3 regions of the Halomonas mongoliensis genome follow, and region 2 is predicted to be linked to each of the others. Evidence: predicted binding sites of a transcription regulator. Region 2 holds the regulator's gene; each other region holds the start of a gene.

Region 1 (2,262 bases), 280 kb from region 2:
GGTGGCCGCCTGGAACTCGCGCATCCGCTCGCGCATCTGCTCCAGCAGCTCGATGGCCAGCTGCTGCCCCTCGGGGTTGGCGATATCGAAGCGGTCCTCGAAGAAGTTGCGCACCATCTCGTTGAGGCCGTTCACCCCCAGGGTGGAGAAGTGGTTGCGCAGGGTGCCCAGGTAGCGGCGGCTGTAGGGGTAGAGGCCGTCATCCATCCATTGCTGGATGCAGCCGCGCTTGATCTCCAGGCTGTCGCGGCCGAGCGCGAGCAGCCGGTCCAGCTCCTGGAAGAGCCCCGTGCGGTCGCCGGCGAAGCGGTAGCCCAGGCGCGCGCAGTTGATGGTCACCACGCCCAGCGAGCCGGTCTGCTCGGCGCTGCCGAACAGGCCGTTGCCGCGCTTGAGCAGCTCGCTGAGATCGAGCTGCAGCCGGCAGCACATGGAGCGCACCATGTGCGGCTCCAGGTCCGAGTTGAGGAAGTTCTGGAAGTAGGGCAGCCCGTACTTGGCGGTGAGCGCGAAGAGCCGCTCGGCGTTGTCGCTCTCCCAGGGGAAGTCCGGGGTGATGTTGTAGGTGGGGATAGGGAAGGTGAACACCCGCCCCTGGCAGTCGCCCTCCTCCATCACCTCCAGGTAGGCGCGGTTGAGCAGGTCCATCTCGGCCTGCAGCTCGCCGTAGGTGAAGGGCTGCTCCGCGCCGCCGATGATCGGCACCTGGTCGCGCAGGTCCGCCGGGCAGGTCCAGTCGAAGGTGAGGTTGGTGAAGGGGGTCTGGCTGCCCCAGCGCGACGGCACGTTGAGGTTGTAGATGAACTCCTGCACCGCCTGCTTCACCGCCGGGTAGTCGAGGGCGTCGCGGCGCACGAAGGGGGCCAGGTAGGTATCGAAGGAGCTGAACGCCTGGGCGCCGGCCCACTCGTTCTGCAGGGTGCCGAGGAAGTTGACCATCTGCCCCAGGGCACTGGTGAGGTGCCGGGGCGGCGCGCTCTCCGCCCGGCCCGGCACGCCGTTGAAGCCCTCGATCAGCAGCTGGCGCAGCGACCAGCCAGCGCAGTAGCCGCTCAGCATGTCCAGGTCGTGGATATGCAGATCGCCCTCCCGGTGGGCCTCGCCTACCGCGGCGGGATAGACTTCATCCAGCCAGTAGTTGGCGATCAGCTTGCCCGAGGCGTTGAGGATCAGCCCGCCCAGGGAGTAGCCCTGGTTGGCGTTGGCGTTGACGCGCCAGTCGGCGCGCTGCAGGTATTCGTTGACCGTCGAGGCGACGTTGACGGCGCCGGTCGGCTGGCGTTGCATGGGTGTTCCCTCACTGGCCGATTAACCATATATGGTGCTTTTTCTTCTATCAGGCACCATATGTTGTGCCAGAGAAGGGTAGACACCCGGGCGAGACGGGGAAATGATCCAGGTCAGGAAAAGAGCGAAGGAGGGGTCAGGATGCATATGGGGATTCTCACGCTGCATATCTCGCTGCCCGGCTGCCGGTCGCTGAAGGAGAAGCGCCAGCGCATGGGCGGCCTGCACGAGCGCTTCGGGCGCAACCCGGCGGTGGCGGTCTGCGAGAGCGGCGAACACGACCGGCTGGAGGCGAGCGAATGGACCTTCGTGGCGGTGGCCAACGAGGGCCCCAAGGTGGAGGCGCTGCTCGGCGAGATCGAGGACAAGGTCCAGCGCACCGTGGATGGCCGGGTGATGGAGGCGACGCGGGAGATGCTGCAGGGCGGCCCGTAACGCCCGCCCTCCAACGCCAAGACACAGAGTTGCCAAGATCACCAGGAGAGACGAATGACGGATGTACGCCCAGGTGCGACGCGTAGCCTGCTGATCACCGGCTGCTCCAGCGGGATCGGCCACGCCGCGGCCCACGCCATGGCGGCGCGAGGCTGGCGGGTCTTTGCCACCGCCAGAAAGGAGGCAGACGTGGCCCGGCTGAAGGAAGAGGGCCTGGAGGCCCTGGCGCTGGACCTGGACAGCAGCGCCTCCATCGAGGCGGCGGTGGCCGAGGTCGCGGAACGCACCGATGGGCGGCTGACCGCGCTCTTCAACAACGGCGCCTACGGCCAGCCCGGGGCGGTGGAGGATCTCTCCCGGGAGACGCTGAGGCAGCAGCTCGAGACCAACCTGCTCGGCACCCACGAGCTCACCGCTCGGGTGCTGCCGATGATGCGCGCCCAGGGGCACGGGCGCATCGTGCAGAACAGCTCGGTGCTGGGGTTCGCCGCCCTGCCCTACCGCGGCGCCTACATCTGCTCCAAGTTCGCCTTGGAGGGG
Region 2 (2,262 bases):
CTATGTGCATATCGGACTCGGTCACTTTGCCCGCCGCGATGACAGCCTGGCCCTGGCCCTGAGCGAAGGCCGGCTGGCCCGGGACCTGCAGGGCTATACCTCCCACCCGCCAGGCGACCAGCTGGGCCTGGGGGTTGCCGCCATCAGCCGGGTCGGCGCCACCCTGACCCGCAACGCCCGGCAGCTGGAGGAGTACGAGGCCGCCCTGGATGCCAGCCGGCTGCCCGTGGCCGGCGGCCTTCGCCCAGGCCCCGAACAGCGGCTGCGCGCCGCCGCCATGGAGGCGCTGGCCTGCCGCCGGGAGCTGGATCTCACCGCCCTTTCCAGGGAGTATGGCTGCAATGCCGGCGTCCTCCTCGCCGACGATCTGCAGCGTCTGGCCCCCTTCTGCGAGGCGGGGCTCCTCGAGCGCCAGGGCGAGCGGCTGCGCCTGACGCCGGACGGCGCATGGGGGCTGACCCGCCTGCTGGCCGCCTTCGACCCCGGCGCCGACCCGACGCCCTGAGTCGGCCGCCGGGGGCTACCTCCTTGGAGGTGGTTTGCCCCGCCTGCTTTATCCTCCATAATGCCTTCCATGATCACGATCAAGGAGAAGGCGGCCATGCCTGACAGTCTGACCGGACGGCGGCGCTCTGTCCTGCACGAAACTCGCTGCCAGACCTGCAGCCTGAGTTCGCTCTGCCTGCCTCTGGCCCTCGAGGTGCAGGACATGGACCAGTTCGACGCCATCATCCGCCGCCGGGCACCGCTCAAGAAGGGCGAGACCCTGTTCCGTCAGGACAACCCCTTCACCAGCGTCTTTGCGGTGCGCTCCGGCAGCCTCAAGCAGGTGACCACCGAGGGGAGCGGCGAGGACCAGCTCACCAACTTCTACCTGCCCAGCGAGCTGGTTGGGCTCGACGGCATCGACGAGGAGCGCTACCCGGGCACCGCGGTGGCGCTGGAGACCACCACCGTCTGCGAGATCCCCTTCGACCGCCTGGATCAGCTGTCGGAGTCGCTGCCGGAGCTGCGCGGCCAGCTCTACCGCAGCATGAGCAAGGAGCTGCGCGATGACCGCCGCATGATGCGGCTGCTGTCGCGCAAGACCGCCGACCAGCGCCTGGCCAGCTTCTTCACCAGCCTCTCCGACCGCTTCCGGCGGCGCGGCTACTCGCCCTACAGCTTCCGCCTCTCCATGTCCCGGGCCGATATCGGCAACTACCTGGGCCTGGCCGTGGAGACGGTCAGCCGCATCCTGGGCCGCTTCCAGAGCCAGGGCCTGGTGGAGGTCTCGGGCCGCGAGGTGCATATCCTCGACCTCGACTCCCTGATCCAGGTCGCCGAGGAGGAAGGGGCCAAGTAGCCCCGGGCCGCCTGGCCTTAACCCCTCACGCAGAACCCCCCATCGGGCGAGTGCCCGATGGGGGGTTCTGGTTTTCGAGTCATGAGTTCCCGAGCCCTGGCGCCGGCGTCAGGGCTACTCGTTCAGCAGTTCGATGCGGCTGGCCTGCCGCCGCGCCTGCGCCTCCTCGAGCCCGACGAAGTCGAACAGCTCGCGGTCGGCCAGCTGGGACGGTGCCACATTGGTGACCGCCTTGAACATGCTCTCCAGGCGCCCGGGGTGTTTCCTCTCCCACTCGGCCAGCATCTCCTTGACCACCTGGCGCTGCAGGTTGGGCTGGGAGCCGCACAGGTTGCAGGGAATGATCGGGAACTCCATCAGCCGCGCATACTCGGCGATATCCGCCTCACGGCAGTAGGCCAGGGGGCGGATCACGATGTTATTGCCGTCATCGGAGAGCAGCTTGGGCGGCATCGCCTTGAGGCTGCCGCCGAAGAAGAGGTTGAGGAACAGCGTCTCGAGGATATCCTCCCGGTGGTGGCCCAGGGCAATCTTGGTGGCGCCGATCTCCTCGGCGAAACCGTAGAGGGAGCCGCGGCGCAGCCGCGAACAGAGCGCACAGGTGGTCTTGCCCTCCGGGGTCTTCTCCTTGACCACCGAGTAGGTATCGCGCTCCAGGATGTGGTACTCGACGCCGAGCGACTCGAGGTAGTCGGGCAGCACCTGCTCGGGGAAGCCGGGCTGCTTCTGGTCGAGGTTGACCGCCACCAGGGAGAAGTTCACCGGTGCATTGCGCTGCAGGCTGCGCAGGATGGAGAGCATGGCATAGCTGTCCTTGCCGCCGGAGAGGCACACCATGACCCGATCCCCTTCATGGATCATCCCGTAGTCGATGATGGCATTGCCGGCCTGGCGGCGCAGGCGCTTCTGGAGCTTGT
Region 3 (2,262 bases), 1.4 Mb from region 2:
AGCTGGTGGTGTCGGCCCTGGCAGCGGGGCAGGGCAACCCCGCCCTGGCGCTGGGCAACGCCTACGGCTCCAATATCGCCAATATCGGCCTGATCCTTGGCCTGGTGGCGCTGATCTCGCCCCTGACGGTGCACTCCACGGTGGTGCGTCGGGAGTTGCCGATACTGGGCGGAGCGACCCTGCTCTCGGCGCTGCTGATGTGGGGAGGCCTGATCGGGCGACTGGAAGGGGCGCTGCTGCTGGTGCTGCTGGCGCTCTTCATCGGCACCAGCGTCTGGCGTGCCCGCCGTGACGGCGCCGATGCGCTGGGCACCGACACCGAGGAGAGTCTGGCGGTTTACCCCCTGTCGCTCAGGGCGGGCCTCGCCTGGACGGCGGTGGGGCTGGTGCTGCTGGTGGTGAGCTCGAGACTCCTGGTGTGGGGCGCCGTCGCCATCGCCCAGGGGCTCGGCGTCAGCGACCTGGTGATCGGCCTCACGGTGGTGGCAGTGGGGACCTCCCTGCCCGAACTCGCCTCCTCCATCAGCGCCCTGCGCCGTCGCGAGCACGACCTGGTACTGGGCAACGTGGTGGGCTCCAACCTCTTCAATACCCTAGGGGTGGTGGGGCTCGCTGCGGTGATTCACCCCATCCAGGTGGGCGCCGAGGTGCTGCTGCGCGACTGGAGCCTGATGGCCGCCATGACCCTGCTGCTGGCGCTCTTCGCCATGGGTTGGCGGGGCCGGCCGGGACGTATCAATCGCCTGGAAGGGGCGGTGCTGCTGGCGATGTTCATGGCCTATACCGCCTGGCTGGTGCGCCTGGTGCTGACCGCCGCCGCCTGAGGCGGCCTGCGACAATGAGACACGCTGATTTGGATCAACTTTTCGAGATCATGGCAGTCCTTAATAGTAAGCTAACGCTCAAGGTTGAATAAGCTTAGCAGTGCTGGTTCTATATGCGCTTCAAGCGCGGTGCCCAGGGCAGGGCCCCCAGGCTGCTAGTCTTACCTTGTCCCTGGTGTCCAGGTGGAATGCGTCACGGTGCGGCTTCGGCGGCGCCAGAGGTACAAGCAAGCACCCCAAGGTGCCTTCGCATCCCTTGAGACGACTCTGAGTCCATCGCTGTCATGAGGCTTGCGACATGGAACTGGATCCTCTCCTGCTATCACGATTGCAGTTTGCCTTCGTGGTCTCCTTCCACGCCATCTTTCCGGTGTTCACCATCGGGCTGGCATCCTACATAGCGCTACTCAACGGTCTTTTCTACAAGACCCAGAATCCCGCCTGGGACCGTCTGGCCCTGTTCTGGACCAAGATCTTCGCCGTGGTCTTCGGCATGGGGGTCGTGTCGGGCATCGTGATGTCCTTCCAGTTCGGGACCAACTGGAGCAACTTCTCCCAGGCCACAGCCAACTTCCTGGGCCCGGTGCTCAGCTACGAAGTGCTCACCGCCTTCTTCCTGGAAGCGGCCTTCCTCGGCGTGCTGCTGTTCGGTCGCGGCAAGGTGCCTCAGGGGGTGCATCTGTTCGCCGCCATCATGGTGGCCACCGGCACCTTCATCTCGTCATTCTGGATCCTCTCGGCCAACAGCTGGATGCAGACCCCGGCCGGTGTGGAGCTGGTAAACGGTAGCTTCATGATCACCTCCTGGTTCGAGGCGATCTTCAATCCCTCCTTCTGGTACCGCTTTACCCATATGGGCATGGCCTCCTTCCTGACCGGTGGCTTCGTGGTGGCCGGCGTCAGCGCCTGGTTCCTGCTGCGCGGCCGTGACGTGGAGGCCAACCGCAAGGCGCTCTCCATGTGTCTCTGGCTGCTGCTGGTACTCGCCCCGGCCCAGGCGGTGGTGGGTGACTTCCACGGTCTCAACACCCTGGAGCACCAGCCTACCAAGGTGGCGGCCATGGAGGGCAACTGGGAGACGCGCAGCCATGTGCCGCTGCTGCTCTTCGCGATTCCCGACCAGGAGGCCCAGACCAACCGCTTCGAGATCGGTATCCCGAGCCTCGCCAGCATCATTCTCAAGCATGATCCGGCAGGGGTCGTGCCGGGTATCAGCGAGGTGCCGCGCGATGAGCAGCCCCCGGTATGGATCGTTTTCTGGTCCTTCCGGGTCATGGTGGGCCTTGGCTTCCTGATGATCGGCGTGGCCATCGCCGGTGCCGTCCTGCGCAAGCGCGGTACCCTCTATACCAACCCGCTGTTTCTCAAGACCCTGGTGGGCATGATCGTCACGCCCTTCGTGGCGGTACTGGCCGGCTGGATCGTCACCGAGGTGGGG

What was found. Region 2 encodes FNR, which switches genes on or off when oxygen is low (the NO sensors DNR and NnrR bind a similar motif). Its sites were predicted from a motif close to TTGATNTANATCAA; they were not measured.
Region 1: ACRYRV_RS03810 (ribonucleoside triphosphate reductase) is a predicted target of FNR. The motif match lies at 1,391-1,404, and genes of this name have one in related genera.
Region 3: ACRYRV_RS15640 (cytochrome ubiquinol oxidase subunit I) is a predicted target of FNR. The motif match lies at 849-862, and genes of this name have one in related genera.

What each region holds. Positions count from the first base shown of each region.
Region 1 covers NZ_CP199288.1:828,731-830,992, forward strand. Annotated here, with positions in the region: gene ACRYRV_RS03810 (ribonucleoside triphosphate reductase) at 1-1,287, opposite strand, end outside; gene ACRYRV_RS03815 (DUF503 domain-containing protein) at 1,429-1,722, shown strand; gene ACRYRV_RS03820 (SDR family oxidoreductase) at 1,777-2,262, shown strand, end outside.
Region 2 covers NZ_CP199288.1:1,107,265-1,109,526, forward strand. Annotated here, with positions in the region: gene hemN (oxygen-independent coproporphyrinogen III oxidase) at 1-505, shown strand, start outside; gene fnr (fumarate/nitrate reduction transcriptional regulator Fnr) at 602-1,345, shown strand; gene ttcA (tRNA 2-thiocytidine(32) synthetase TtcA) at 1,460-2,262, opposite strand, start outside.
Region 3 covers NZ_CP199288.1:3,336,366-3,338,627, forward strand. Annotated here, with positions in the region: gene ACRYRV_RS15635 (calcium/sodium antiporter) at 1-824, shown strand, start outside; gene ACRYRV_RS15640 (cytochrome ubiquinol oxidase subunit I) at 1,123-2,262, shown strand, end outside.